Regions from separate parts of the Pseudobacter ginsenosidimutans genome, predicted to be linked through region 1. Evidence: riboswitches for the same ligand, from Rfam matches in the RefSeq annotation. Region 1 holds a riboswitch; the other holds the start of a gene.

The links. Region 1 has a riboswitch for thiamine pyrophosphate ahead of FSB84_RS13470 (carboxypeptidase regulatory-like domain-containing protein). Riboswitches for the same ligand answer to the same signal wherever they lie in the genome.
Region 2: another riboswitch for thiamine pyrophosphate. It lies ahead of FSB84_RS07060 (class I SAM-dependent methyltransferase); the one in region 1 lies ahead of FSB84_RS13470 (carboxypeptidase regulatory-like domain-containing protein).

Annotation. Positions count from the first base shown of each region.
Region 1 is NZ_CP042431.1:3,321,614-3,329,316, reverse strand. It holds gene FSB84_RS13510 (head GIN domain-containing protein) at 1-648, opposite strand, end outside; gene FSB84_RS13505 (head GIN domain-containing protein) at 670-1,389, opposite strand; gene FSB84_RS13500 (sensor histidine kinase) at 1,473-2,807, opposite strand; gene FSB84_RS13495 (response regulator transcription factor) at 2,815-3,489, opposite strand; gene FSB84_RS13490 (hypothetical protein) at 3,494-4,153, opposite strand; gene FSB84_RS13485 (hypothetical protein) at 4,159-4,386, opposite strand; gene FSB84_RS13480 (hypothetical protein) at 4,407-4,799, opposite strand; gene FSB84_RS13475 (hypothetical protein) at 4,825-5,397, opposite strand; TPP riboswitch at 5,531-5,634, shown strand; gene FSB84_RS13470 (carboxypeptidase regulatory-like domain-containing protein) at 5,723-6,289, shown strand; gene FSB84_RS13465 (TonB-dependent receptor) at 6,286-7,703, shown strand, end outside.
Region 2 is NZ_CP042431.1:1,709,548-1,717,250, forward strand. It holds gene FSB84_RS07050 (beta strand repeat-containing protein) at 1-3,429, shown strand, start outside; gene FSB84_RS07055 (hypothetical protein) at 3,448-3,909, shown strand; TPP riboswitch at 3,943-4,034, shown strand; gene FSB84_RS07060 (class I SAM-dependent methyltransferase) at 4,155-4,853, shown strand; gene FSB84_RS07065 (AIR synthase-related protein) at 4,860-5,906, shown strand; gene FSB84_RS07070 (thiamine phosphate synthase) at 5,903-6,547, shown strand; gene FSB84_RS07075 (Trm112 family protein) at 6,549-6,839, shown strand; gene FSB84_RS07080 (diacylglycerol/lipid kinase family protein) at 6,832-7,703, opposite strand, start outside.

The DNA.
Region 1 (7,703 bases):
TTTGTAATATATATCGCTGGCGCCGGAAGCTTTTGCATTCAATTCCTTGTTCACTGTGATCTGAACATCGGAAGCTCCGCTGGATTCAACATTACAAAAGTCCGTTACCAGCTCAAAGGCTTTCACATCGCTGGCTCCGCTGGCATCGATATTCACTGAGCTGGCTTTGCCGCTCAGCTTCGCATCGGAAGCACCGGAAAGCTTCGCAGTGAAGCTGCCTACATCCAGGGTTCCCCTGAAATCACTGGCGCCGCTCATCTCTATCGAAAGGTCTTTCACATTGATGGTATTGGTGGCAATCACGTCACTGGCGCCGGAGGCCACGATCCTTCTGAGCTCTTTGAAGCCGATATAAGCACGCAGCTTCATCGGCCCGCTAAAGCTGAAGCGGCTATTATCGAAAGAAATTTTCAATACGCCATCTTCCACTTCAGTTTTGATCCTGTCCCGAAACTCTTCTTTCAGCGCACTCACTGCAAGTGATTCCGTTTCATCCTGGGAGAGGAACAAATCGATACCATTGGTCACACGGATCGAATGGAAAGCTCCTACGGTTCTGGGGGATACATTGGGATCATTGATGATCACTTTCTGCGCCATCAATCCCATTGGGAGCAATGCCATGAAAAACAATATCCATCTTTTCATATTCATCGATCTGTTTGCTGCTTATTTACTGTTTCTGACGCTTCCACCGCTGCTGGTATTCACATCGCTGCGGGCTGCACTGCCTTTATATACCAGTTCTCCGCCGCTGCTGGCTTTGGCGGTAACTTCCTTATTGATGGTAAGCTTCACGCTGGCGCCACTGCTCACTTTCACGGTTGCTTTTTCTGTAATCAGCTCGTATCCGCTGAGATCGCTTCCGCTGCTGCCATCCACAGCAATCCTGCTGGCTGTTCCCGCGATCTTTACTACAGCGCCGCTCGAGCTCTCCACATCCAGTGAAGCAGCATCCACATTGCCTTTGAAAGTACCACCACTTTGAACATCCAGCTCCAGCTTATCCGATTTGATAGCACCTTCCACCTGCATCACAGCACCCGAAGATACTCCCAGTTTTTCTACTGTGGCAATACTCACATAAGCTTTCACCTGTTTTTTCAGGTATTTGAACTTGAACTTCAGTCCGGTATTCTCGAAAAAGATCCGCAGCACGCCGTCCTGAACAATTGTTTTCACACGCTGACGTGCTTCAGCGGATTCTGCGCTGATGGCTACCGCCTCATTTGCGTCCTGCGTAATGTACAACTGGATCCCGGTGGCCACGTTCACACCCTTGAAGCCTTTAATATCGCGGACCTCGGCATTGGGATCATTGAAAGTCTTCTGTCCCAATAAAACCACTGTAAAGAGCAGAGCCGCAAGGCTTAATCCTATTCTTTTCATAATAATGTTTTTTCAGGTGAAACGAGTTACACTATTATGGACGTACAGTGAAACAGGAATGTTACAATTATTTGAAAGTTTGTTCAGATTTTGATTTGCCCCACCATAGCGGGCGGAAAACGGACAATAAATTCAGTTCCCTTTCCCTGTACGGACTGCAGCTCCAATCCTATGCCATGATACTGGGCAATGCTTTTTACAATGGAAAGGCCCAGGCCATTGCCATCAATACCAGTCAGGCTGCTTTTCCTGAACCGGTTGAATACAGCCTCTCTCTCCTCTTCGGGGATACCGATCCCCGTGTCACGGATGGAAATGCTGAAGCCCTCTTCCCGGCTGTACCTGTCTGTGATGATGATACGCCCGCCTTCAATATTGTAACGGATGGCATTGGTGATGATATTATAGAACAGCTGGAAGATAAGATCAGGATTCAATGGCTGCAGACTGATGTCTTTCCTCAGTGAAACGGTCAGTTCCAGCCCTTTGTTTTCCATTCCTGCGGCCAGTTCCCCCGTGATCTCACTGATCAGCTCATGCATACTGACTGAACCTGTTTTGTTGTATTGCTCATTCTCGATCCGGGAGATCATCAGCAGTGCGTTCACTATTTTCTTCAGCCGGTTGAGGATCTTCATCATGTCCAGGATCTTCCTCTGCTCTTCTTCATTATCCGTACCCAGCATGAAGTTTTCCATTTTCGTTTGCAATACGCTGATGGGCGTCATCAGTTCATGGGAAGCATTGGAGGTGAAAGCCCTTTCCCTTTCAAAATCGCCGGTGATCCTTTGCATCAGCAACATGAGGCTTTGGTCAAGGTATTTGAAATCCGTTGTGGATGTTTGTATCGGTTGTAATGATTTGGTGAAAGGGAATTTTGCATTCACCAGTTTGGTGCGGATGATCCTGGCAAGCGGCCTGATCAGTAACCTGGTCACAGACAGGTCAAGCAGTAACGTGAGGAATACCAGTGCGGCCAGAACATACAGTGCCACCCGTTGTAAAGGCGTATTGTATTGCCGTATACTGGCAATGGTTTTACCGATCTCGAGTGTATAGTTGTGTTGATCGTATTCGAAATTGGCAATGAGCGTGCGGTACGTGAGCGTATCGCCTTCCACGATCCGTTGTGAAGTGAGGATAGTATCAGGCAGCTGCGGCTGTTGATTTCGTTCCAAAGAAATATACTCTTCCTTAAGCATGGTATAGCTGCCATAAGTGGAGTCACCTTCGAGATAGTAATCGATCCCATTCTTTTCGATCACTGCAAACACTTTCCGCTCCTGTTGCTTCAACCGGTTATTGGCATATTCAAAGGCTACCTTATCTGCCAGCACTGGCAATAACCACACAAACAGCAGCACAATGGCCAGTTTGGAGATGGTGGTGAACAACGTGAGTTTGGTAAGCAGCTTCATGTATGGATCAGAGTTTGATCTTATAGCCTACTCCACGAATTGTCTGCAACCATTCCACAGGAGCAAAGGCAGTCATTTTCTTGCGGATATTCTTTATATGAACATCGATATAATTGCTATCGTAATCATCATCTGTAAAACTTCCCCAGATATGTTCCCCCAATTGAAGACGGGTAAGGGGACGGTTCTTATGCAATACAAGATAACTGAGCAGATCGAATTCTTTTTTGGACAACCCCACATCCTGGCCATCAAAACTGGCCATACGCGTAACCAGGTTGATGTTGAAATCGCCCAGTTCAACAGTGGTATCCTTTAATCCGGACTTACGCCTGGAAATAGCCTGCATGCGCGATTGCAGCTCCAATAATGAAAAAGGTTTGGGAAGATAATCGTCTGCACCGAGATCGAGACCTTTAATGCGATCTTCCAATTGTCCCCTGGCAGTGAGAATGATATACGAAGCATCCGGACAAACTCTTTTTGCTTCTTCCAGCACCAGTAGTCCATCTTTATCAGGCAGTCCGAGATCCAGCAGAATGAAATCATATCCGTTTTGTTCCATTTGTTCCCTTGCCTGCCTTGCATTGAAAGCAAGATCGCAGATATAGGATGACCGCTTCAGGAAATCCTCCATTTCCAGGGCCATGGATCTTTCGTCTTCAACTATCAGTACTTTCATAAGCTTAGAACTGGTAATAAAAACTGGCGGTGAAAAATGTATTCAGTTTTCCCGGATCCGTTTCCACTTTTTGCCCGAGCAAAGAGAACAGGCAGCTCAGTTCAAACAGGCAATGCGGCCGGTAATATGCTACAGGTAATTTAAGATTATAGGAGAGAAGATCAAAACTGGAAGAAGATTTCATAATGGTTGTTGGAGGATTGTCCGGCCTGTTGGGATTGCCGGGAATCGGCAGATCAACGGGCAATCTTTCGAAAACTTTACCAAGGATACTGTCGCGCGTTTTTTTGTCTTCCTGGTAATACTCATAGAATCTTTGAGTGCCCGCAGTCACATTGATCTCCGGCGTGAACAGGATCATGGAATTTGAATCGATATCGATGAGCCTGATCTGTTTGCTGATGGCAGGTGTAACAAATATGTCGTTTGTTTTCCCGAAAGTAAAATCGAAAGCAGCGGCGGCAGTGATCCATTTTTCCAGAGTGAGGGTGGCGCTGGCGTTATGTGGATTGGCTGCCTGAAGAAAGGGCGATAGTTTCGGAAAGAACGTATAAGTATAACCGATATCGGCTTCGAGACTTTTAGATATATTGAAAGTAAAACCAGCCCCTGCTGCATAAGCAGAAGCCAGTCTTGAAGAATCTTTCAGCAACCGGTAGGCCATACTGTTCACATAAAACCCGAGCGATGATTATAAGATGCCACCAGGGCAACATAAGGCGTTTTTTCAATGGCCTTCTGCCCGTAATAGCTGGCGTTGGTGGCATACTGCGCACCGATCGTGAACGTAGATTTTTCCGGCGGGGTACTGTCTGTGGCGGCCGCTTCCTGCTCCGTTTGTGCAAGCCCTGCAATGCCAGACAGCACCAGTATCGTAATGATCATTAAGTGTTTCATGGTTGATGCAGATGGTAAGGTCAAAGCTTTATTTTACGAATAACTTTCGGTGTTTTTATCACAGGCACTTTCACCGGTAATTTGGGAGCCTGCACGGCAACCGGCCTGGGTTGCTTTTTCGATTTCGGAACTTCTTTGATCGTCTTGACTACTTCTCCTGCCTTCGATGATGATTTGGGCAATTCCTTAGCCGGTTGCACAGGCATTACAGGTTCCCCTTCCTGCTTTGCAGGTTCTTCTTTCTTTTGCGGATCGGCCGGCTTTTTGGCCGGGATGGTGTCAGAGTAAAGAACATGCCAGTTGAATTGTGGCCGGGTCAAAAAGTGAGGCAGTGGTTTAACCACACTGCCCCGGCTCTCATGGGTACAGATCATGAGTATCATCAAAACTCCTGTATAACAGAACTGTTTCATTTCAATGTTGAGGGGTCACTTACTTTTAATGGAGACCAACACGTGTGCTGCCATTTACTTTTACGGCTGCCTTTGCGGATTTGGTTTTCACCGGTTTCACTTTCACCTTCGCAGCAGCAGAAGTAGTGGCGCCTGTGTTCACTTTTACTGTTTTGTCCTGAGCGGCGTGTACCGCAGCTTTCACATCTGCGCCTGATCCGGACACCAGTTTCACCTGTTGTCCTTTATTGGCTTCAGCAGTTTTTTCGATGGCTTTTACTTCTGCGGTTGTAACACTCGTAGCTGCTGCAGAAACTTCATTACCTTTTTCAGCGCCTTCTTTCACAACTTCCTTTGTTTCTTTAACGGTAGCTTTCACTTCTTTATTGGCTTGCTTTTCCGCTTTGGTCGCTGATTTTTCCACTTTTGCAGCTGTTCTTTCTGCGCTTGCTTCTGTTTTTACAACCGCTTTCGTTTCCATTTTCGCCGCTGTTTTCTGGTGGCCATCCTGCACGGAGTTGTTCACTTTCACGGAACCATCTGATTTCACTTTTGCTTCCTGTGCCATTGCTGTGCCGGAAACCAGCGCCATTGCAATAATAATCAATCCTGTTTTCATACAATTTGTTTTTAGTGTAGCAGATTGTTTACCATACAAACCTATTCCGGCAAGATGAAGGGAAAATGAAAAATGGGCTATGAAACTGATCTTTTGCATGTATCTTTACGCCCTCTTTGGCCAAAGAGACATTTCAGATTCCCCGGGGTGCTGCCTGTATAACAACTGGCGGCTGAGATAATACCCGTTGAACCTGGTCAGGGTAATGCCTGCGCAGGGAAGGTAGCTCGAGTCTATTTAACTTCTACTTTTCGCTCCCGCAGCATTTTCTCTCAAATCAATTTTATCACGGGAAACCAGTTCCCACCATTAAAATGTAATGGACATGCAAAAATTGTTTTTGGGGATATGCTATTTATTATGTTCCCAATGGTTGACCGCCCAGCAAATTTCGGGTAAGGTCACCGACCTCAACTCAGGAGCCGCCGTAGCATCGGCTACTGTTGAATTAAGCAATATCGCCACTACCACCACCAACGCATCCGGCGATTTCATTTTCAGGAAGATCAGATCAGGAGATTATCGCATCCGCATTTCCAGTATCGGTTACAAAGCAGTAGATACCACTGTTGCAGCCGGTTCCAACCTGGAATTCAAACTGCAAAGACTCAATCTTTTCATGCAGCCCGTGGAAGTGAGAGCCATTCAGGCCGGCGACAAATCGCCTTTCACCAAAACCAATCTTAGTAAAAAAGAGATCGAAAAACTGAATCTCGGACAGGATATCCCCTTCGTGCTGAACCAAACACCTTCAGCAGTGGTGAGCTCCGATGCAGGCACTGGCATCGGTTATACAGGTATCCGCATCCGGGGTACAGACGCCACGCGTATCAATGTTACCCTCAATGGTATCCCCTACAACGATGCCGAATCACAGGGAACATTTTTGTGAACCTCCCGGACTTCACTTCGTCCGTGAACAATATCCAGGTACAGCGAGGCGTGGGAACGTCCAGCAATGGAGGCACCGCATTCGGCGCCACCATCAACCTCAGCACCAATGAAGTGAATACGCAGGCTTACGGAGAACTGAACAACAGCGCCGGCTCTTTCAATACCTGGAAGCATACGGTAAAAGCCGGAACCGGACTGATCAACAATCACTGGACTGTAGATGCGCGTCTCTCCAAAGTAAGCAGTGATGGTTACGTAGAACGCGCCAGCAGCGATTTGCGTGCATTCTATATTTCCGGCGCCTATATCGCAGAGAAAACATCCGTAAGGCTCAATGTATTTTCAGGAAAAGAAAAAACCTACCAGAGCTGGTACGGTGTTTCAGATGAAGACCTGAAAACGAACCGCCGCATCAATTATGCAGGCATGGAAAAACCCGGAGCACCTTATGATAACCAGACCGACAATTTCCAGCAGGACCATTATCAGCTCTTCATCAATCACCAGTTCAATCCCAGGCTCACCGTTAATACCGCTGTGTTCCTCACAAAAGGCGCCGGTTATTATGAAGAATACAAAGCAGAACAAGCATTCAAGGAATACAAAATGCCGGACTTTGTTTCGGGAGGCGAAACCTTCGAAACCACCGATCTCATCCGCCAGCTGCACCTGAAGAATGATTTCTACGGCCAGATCTTCTCCGTTCAATACAAAACCGAAAAAGACCAGCTCACTGTTGGCGGCGGCTGGAACCGCTTCGACAACCATCATTTCGGACAAGTGATGTGGGCCGGAATGGGCATTCCCTACAAACACCGCTGGTATGATCTCACTGCATACAAAACTGACGTGAATGGTTATGCGAAATATTCACGCAAACTCAGCACAGCTTTCGAAGCCTTCGCCGATATCCAGTACCGCCGCGTATTGTACCAGATGAACGGTTATCGCAAAACTCCTGATGCCGTTGTGCGTGAGACTTACAATTTCGTTAATCCCAAGGCAGGCATCACCTATACAAAAGATGATTACTTCTCTTACCTCAGCTACTCCATGGGCAGCAAAGAACCCAATCGCAATGATTTTGAAGCGAACCTGGGACAGGACCTCAAACCTGAAAAGCTCCATGATCTCGAACTGGGATTTGAAAAGAGGAACAATAAACTCTCCTACGGCGCTACTTTGTATTATATGCTGTACAAGGACCAGCTGGTGCTCACCGGCAATATCAATGATGTAGGCGAGTACCTTCGCGCCAATGTGCCGGACAGCTATCGCATGGGCATCGAGCTGCAGGCAAGGAACCGCTTCACCCAATGGTTACAGGCCAGCGCCAATCTTACGCTTAGCAATAATAAGATCAGGAATTATGGCGATGAGAAGAAGACCACAGATATCGCCTTCTCTCCGAA
Region 2 (7,703 bases), 1.6 Mb from region 1:
GCGAAGCTGGCCGATGCTTCCGTGTCTGATACGAAGCTGGCGAACAATGCGGTTGTCACCGGCAAAATAGCTGACGTTGCTGTAACAACAGCTAAACTTGCCGATGCATCTGTAACCAATGCCAAGCTCGCCAATACATCAGTTGGTACAACCAAGATCATTGACGAAGCAGTCACCACAGCAAAAATTGCTGATGGTGCCATTACTTCCAATAAACTTGCTGCTGGACTTACCATTCCTCCCGGTGGTGCAGCCAGTGGTGACCTGACTGGAACCTACCCCAGTCCAGCTGTTGCAGCAAATGCAATCACTTCAGGAAAACTCGCAAATGATGCCGTAACTACTGCCAAAGTAGTTGACGGTGCTATCACTACTGCAAAGCTGGATGCTAACGCTGTAACCACAGCGAAGATCACTGATGCTTCAGTGATTGACACAAAACTTGCCAACAATGCAGTAGTTACTAATAAAATCGCAGACGTTGCTGTAACAACAGCTAAACTTGCCGATGCATCTGTAACCAATGCCAAGCTCGCCAACACAGCAGTTGGTACAACCAATATCATTGACGAAGCAGTCACCACAGCAAAAATTGCTGATGGTGCCATTACTTCCAATAAACTTGCTGCTGGACTTACCATTCCTCCCGGCGGAGCCGCCAGTGGTGATCTGACCGGAACCTTTCCCGGTCCAACTGTTGCTGCAAATGCAATCACTTCAGGAAAACTCGCTAATGACGCTGTAACTACCATTAAAGTAGTTGACGGTGCAATCACTACTGCAAAGCTGGATGCTAACGCTGTAACCACAGCAAAAATCGCTGATGGCGCCATCACTGCTGATAAACTCGCTGCTGGTCTTACCATTCCTCCTGGTGGTGCAGCCAGTGGTGACCTGACTGGCACATTCCCCGGTCCAACTGTTGCTGCAAATGCTATTACTTCAGCCAAGCTCGCAAATGATGCCGTAACTACTGCCAAAGTAGTTGACGGTGCTATCACTACTGCAAAGCTGGATGCTAACGCTGTAACCACAGCGAAGATCACTGATGCTTCAGTGACTGACACAAAACTTGCCAACAATGCAGTTGTTACTAATAAAATCGCAGACGTTGCAGTGACCACCGCAAAAATCGCTGATGGCGCCATCACTGCTGATAAACTCGCTGCAGGACTTACCATTCCTCCTGGTGGTGCAGCCAGCGGTGATCTGACTGGAACCTACCCCAGTCCTACAGTTGCTGCAAATGCTATCACTACTGCAAAGCTGGATGCTAACGCTGTAACCACAGCGAAGATCACTGATGCTTCAGTGACTGACACAAAACTTGCCAACAATGCAGTTGTTACTAATAAAATCGCAGACGTTGCAGTGACCACCGCAAAAATCGCTGATGGCGCCATCACTGCTGATAAACTCGCTGCAGGACTTACCATTCCTCCTGGTGGTGCAGCCAGCGGTGATCTGACTGGAACCTACCCCAGTCCTACAGTTGCTGCAAATGCAATCACTACTGCAAAGCTGGATGCTAACGCTGTAACCACAGCAAAGATCACTGATGCTTCAGTAACTGATACCAAGCTTGCTAACAATGCAGTAGTCACTAACAAAATCGCAGACGTTGCTGTAACCACAGCTAAACTTGCCGATGCATCTGTAACCAATGCCAAGCTCGCCAACACAGCAGTTGGTACAACCAATATCATAGACGAAGCAGTCACCACAGCAAAAATTGCTGACGGTGCCATCACTTCCGATAAACTCGCTGCCGGTCTCTCCATTCCTCCCGGCGGAGCCGCCAGCGGTGATCTGACCGGAACCTTTCCCGGTCCAACTATTGCTGCAAATGCAATCACTTCAGGAAAACTCGCTAATGACGCTGTTACTACCATTAAAGTGCTTAACGGCGCCATCACTACTACCAAACTGGATGATGCAGCTGTTACTGCATTGAAACTTGCTGCCGATGCTGTTACTACTGCCAAGATCCTGGACGCCAATGTAACTACAGCAAAAATTGCTGATGGCGCCATCACTGCCGATAAACTGGCTTCAGGGCTCAGCCTTCCTCCAGGTGGAACAGCTACCGGAGACCTCGATGGTAACTACCCTGCCCCTTCAGTTGCAAAACTCAAGGGTGTTAATCTCAGCGCTACGGCTCCTGCATCAGGTGAAGTGCTCACATTCGACGGTACAGCATGGGCTCCTGCAGCAGTTCCCGGCCTCACGCTGCCTTATGTAAAAACGGTGAACGAAGCAACAAAGGCGCTCTCTATAACCAACGATGGCGATGCCCCCGCAGTTGAAGGTGTCAATAATTCTACCTCAGATAATGTTGCCGGTTTGACTGGTATCATTTTGAACGATAATGCCGGAATGGATGTAGCAGGTGTAAAAGGTATTAATAATGCTACTTACACCAATAATGGTACTGGTGTATTAGGCATCCACAATGGTTTGGGTTCCGGAGTCAGAGGATATTCTGTTAATGGAACCGGTGTGGAAGCTTTCTCCGATGAAAGTATTGGTATCTATGCAAGGAGCGCCAGAAGTACTGCCGCATACATTGAAGTTTCTGATCCTGGTGCAGGCTCAGATGCCCTTACTATCGTACACCAGGGCTATGGCATAGGTATAACGGCTATCAGTAATGGAAGTCATGGTGTTTTTGGTGGAACGCTCGAGGCGTCGAGAGCTGCCGTAATGGGCTATCACTATAATGGTGGAGAAGGTGTACAGGGAATAACATTCAGTGATGTATCCTCTGGCGTTTCAGGTCTCAATACTGGTTTAGCCTCGGCAATTAAAGGATACAATGATTTTGCCGGTGGTATGGGTATCCTGGCGCAGGCAACCAGTGCAACCGGTGCTGGTGGCACAGCTCTTGTAGCTGAGCTTCTCGGAGATCCCGAAGGCGATGTAGCTGTATTCAAAGTGAATAATAGCAATGTTGCAAGAATCTCTGCTGATGGAACAGGATACTTTGCAAATGGCGCACAGACAGGCGGCGCAGACGTTGCCGAAATGTTCGATGTGGAAGGAACCCGCTCCAGCTATGAAGCAGGTGATGTACTCGTGATCTCTGAAACATCTGACCGCATGGTTACCAAATCATCCGGCGCATACTCTACACTGGTAGCCGGTGTTTATGCCACCAAGCCAGGTCTGATGCTCACAGAAAAAGATGCGCTCAAAAGTCATCTCGACAAAATGGTGCCCATGGGTGTGATCGGTGTGATCCCTACCAAAGTGTGCCTGGAAGGCGGCGCTATCAAACGTGGCGACCTGCTGGTGACCTCTTCAACCTCCGGCGTTGCCATGAAAGCTGATCCCAACAAAGTAAGAGTTGGACAAGTGCTCGGTAAAGCCCTGCAGGATTACAACGCAAACACTGTTGGAAAGATCAACGTACTGGTTAGTGTTAAGTAAGTATTTAAAAAGATAGTAATGAGATCTTCATACATTTTCGGAATACTGCTGATTCTGGTAACGGCCTTCTCCAATATGGCGATGGCGCAGCAACTGCCATCATCCTACAGTAAGCACGAGAAAAATATGCCGGCATCCGTTAAGAAGGCGATCGTCAAAATGCAGGCGAATCCCCGCAGTTCACGTGTAATGGCCAATTCAGCCATGCGGCCGGTGCAACTGAACACACAACAACGGGGTTCTATCGCTGACCGGGAACGTGTGCTCGCCATGTTGCTGGAAAGAAAGTCGAATCCAAAAGCCAGGCCCATCGAGAGCATCGCCAACGTCAACAGGAGCTCTAATTCGTCTCGGTCCCGTATGGTGCAGATGCAACAAACACAAAGGCATGCTGTAACATATCAAACCGAAACACAGAAAAAAGCAGAGCGCAAAGCCACTGCGGACAAGGTGCTGGCACAGATGAAAAGAAAACGCTGAGAATTCAGGAAACAGTAATAAATTTGGTCATTAATTATTGCATCGGGGTGCTACACAGTAGCTGAGATGATACCCGGGAACCTGAACTGGTTAATACCAGCGGAGGGAATGCAAGGTGACACTGATTGTACTTCATTGTATTCAGCATAAACCACATTTTCTTCGAACAGGAAATGTGGTTTTTTCTTTTACCATATTCCTGTTCGATCCCATTAGTTCCCCCGTGCAGTGTAAAAACTGTAAAAATGGAACTTCAACAACTCACCAAAGGGATCAGAACCTGGCAGCAAAGGCCAGAATGGTTCTTCAACAGGGAACACACAGATTCTTACGAACAATGGTACGAAGGCCGCTACAAGCGCGCTGAAGTCTGGCAGAAAAAAACGATCGGCAGCCTTATCAAAAAAGACGAACGCATCAAAACGCTTCTCGAATTCGGATGCGGCACCACACGATTCACCAGGTGGTGGCATAATATCGGAATCCAGGCAACAGGAGCAGATCTTTCGCCATTCATGCTTGGACAGGGAAGACATCTTTTCGATGGTAACCTCGCACTGGCCGACGCGCATTACATGCCTTTCAAAGACAAAACCTTCGATTCACTTGCTTTCATCACCACCTTCGAATATTACCGCGATCCCATCCAGGTGATACGCGAAGCACGCAGAGTGGCAAAGCATGGGATCGTATTTGGAATGATGAACCGTAACTCGCCCAAATTCATCAGACGCCGCGTGCAACAGGCTTTCGGAAAGAACCCCTTTTATGTGACTGCCCATTTCTACACACCGGATTCGCTCATCAGCAAGATCAATGAAGCCTTGAACGGCGAGAACTATTCCATCGAATGGACCTGCACGGGCCTGCCGAAATGGTTTCCTGTGCAGCAATGGGGAATGCCATATGGAGACTTCTTTGCACTCTTCGTTCAATTTAAATGATGAACTATGTCAGCATTTGTTGAAAGTGGAAAACTGCACATGGATCTGTTCAATCGGCTTATCTATCCTTTACGGGGAGCCGAAAACAAGATGGTGTCCACCGGACCAGAGTATGGAGTGGATGTATCTATCGTCGATTTGCCGGGAGGCTATTCGATGGCGCTCACCAGTGACCCGTTATCCTGGATACCAACGCTGGGGCTCCGCGAATCGGCATGGCTTTCCGTACATCTTATGGCCAATGATATCGCCACTACTTCCCAGCCGCCGCAGTTTGCACAACTGGTATTGAACCTGCCGGAATCGGCTTCAAGTGCTGAGTTTGAAGAGTACTGGATGTTCGTGCACCAGTACTGCAAAGACATTGGCGTTGCAATTACAGGCGGACATACCGGTAAGGCCGCTGGTCAGCATTCCACCATTGCAGGCGGCGGCACCATGATCAGTATTGCGCCGGCAGGAAAAATGCTGCTCAGCAAATATGCAAGACCTGGCGATCTCATCATGATCACCAAAGAAGCCGCACAGATAGCCAGTTCCATACTGGCGCTCAGTTTTCCTGAAACAGTAAAGAAGAATTGTGGAAAAGAGATATGGGAGAAAGCCGCAGGACTTTTCCAGGAAACAAGCTCCTTACAGGCAGGCTTATGCGCTGCCAGTCTGCCCGTAACAGCCATGCACGATGTTACCGAAGGCGGACTGCTCGGCGCCATATATGAAATGGCAATAGCTGCAGACTGTGGCGCTATTATCGATTCAGAAGAATTGCCTGTTGGAACTGCACAGCAGGCTGTTTGCGATCTGTTTGCCATCGATCCATTGCGCTGTATCGGCGCAGGCTCCATGATCATGGCCGTGAATCCGGAGCATGAAGCCACAGTGCTGCATCAATTTGCACTTGAGAAAATAAAAGTATCGGTGGTAGGAGAATTCACCGCAGAAGAACAGGGCATCAGGTTACAAAAAGATGATGGCATCGAAACGCTTTCACGCCCGGGATCCGATCCCTACTGGAATGCATTCTTTCAAGCTTTAAAAAACGAATGGAAATGATAACGAATACCACTATCCGCGGCGGTGTTTACCTGGTAGTAGACCCTTCTGCGTTAACAGACGGATCATATCAAAAGATCCGGCTTGCATTGAAAAGCGGACTGTCAGCCATTCAGGTCTGGAACCACTGGCAACACATCACTGCTAAAGCAGAAATAGTGCAAACCCTCGTGGATCTGGCGCAACCATTCGGTGTGCCAGTGCTGATCAACGAGAACTGGGAATTGCTCATGGAAACTGAAGCCAACGGTATTCACTTCGATCTGCCATCCGATAATCTGGCCCTGATCAGGAAAGCCATCGGTCGAAACATTATCACCGGTATCACCTGTGAAAATAACCTGGAAACAGTTCAGTATGCCATTGATCAGAAAATGGATTATATCTCTTTCTGTTCTGTATTCCCTTCCGGCTCCGCCAATAGTTGCGAATGGGTGAAACCCGCAACCATCGCGGCTGCCAGGGCAATGACCAATATTCCCATTTTTGCAGCGGGTGGCATTACGGCCAGCAATCTCCCTGAAATATTGCCAACAGGGCTCGATGGCGTAGCTGTGATCAACAGCATCATGAAAGCGGAAGATCCCGCAGCTGTAACCACTGCATTCAACAAGATCCTTCAACAACAAAAAACTCATTAACATGCACCCGGATTTCATACATCAACTCTGTTGTCCTTTCGATAAAAAAGATCTTCAACTCAAAGTATTTGCTACCGATACCAATAATCATATCATCGAAGGTCTCCTTAGTTGCAGCCATTGCAGCAGATACTATCCCATCATACACGGAGTGCCCATCATGAGCCCTGACGAATACAGGGAATGGCAACTGGAAGCGCCCATAGTTAAACAATGGGAACATAAGCTGGAAGGAAAGAAATTCGAATCCTTCAGGCTTGAAAATTCAAATATAAAAGTGGAAACTAAATGACTGATGGTTTTGCGGGAATCAGGAAGCTGACCATTTCTGGCAACAATTCGATCACTGCCGTCAATGGAGGCTTTTCTTTTTTCTCCAGGGCATCATCGATATGAACCTGTGCTCCTGTCCATTCAAGGTGAACACGCTTGCAGGCGAGTGAATGAAAGGGTGGCGTTGCTTCTTCCTTATTCAAACGATGACGGAGGTATTCGATCAGCTTGCTGCGTTCATCTTCCCGGATCCACACAGCATCGAAGCGCCCATCTCCGGGATCGGCCTGTGGAGCCAGTTTCAGATTGGGACCGATACTATGCGCATTCATGATCTCCAGCAAGAGGTAGTCGCCTGAGTGATCATTGCCATCCAGCTCCAGTTTGCAGTAACGGCTCTTCGCTGTCTGGGCAATGTCCAGCAATGTAGTCAATGCCAGTTCCAGTGATTCTTCCGCAGTTTCAGGAACATCATCCACCTTATTCATTTCCTTGATCAATTTGGGGAAGAGACCGAAGCCCACTCCTTCCAGGAAGATCTGTTCATCACCTTCCTGTTTGAAAAGACCGAGATCGAATTTCTTGATAAGCCCCGGCTTCCACGCTTCAACGATCTCTTCCAGCTCGCCGCTGATACCCAGGGTGCCTGCGATATTATTGGCAGTGCCCGCAGGCAGCAGTGCTAAAGGAATATGCGTTTGATCCTGCTTCACAAGGTTGCGAACTACCTTGCCTACGGTGCCGTCCCCGCCCGCAATAACGATCAGGTCCGCATCAGGATCGATGGTCTCCCAACCTTCCTTTTTTGTTGAAAAATATCTACACTCATAGTCCTGTGATTTGAGCAGGTCGAGCAGTTTTTGCTTCGTGTGTTCCTGGTCCC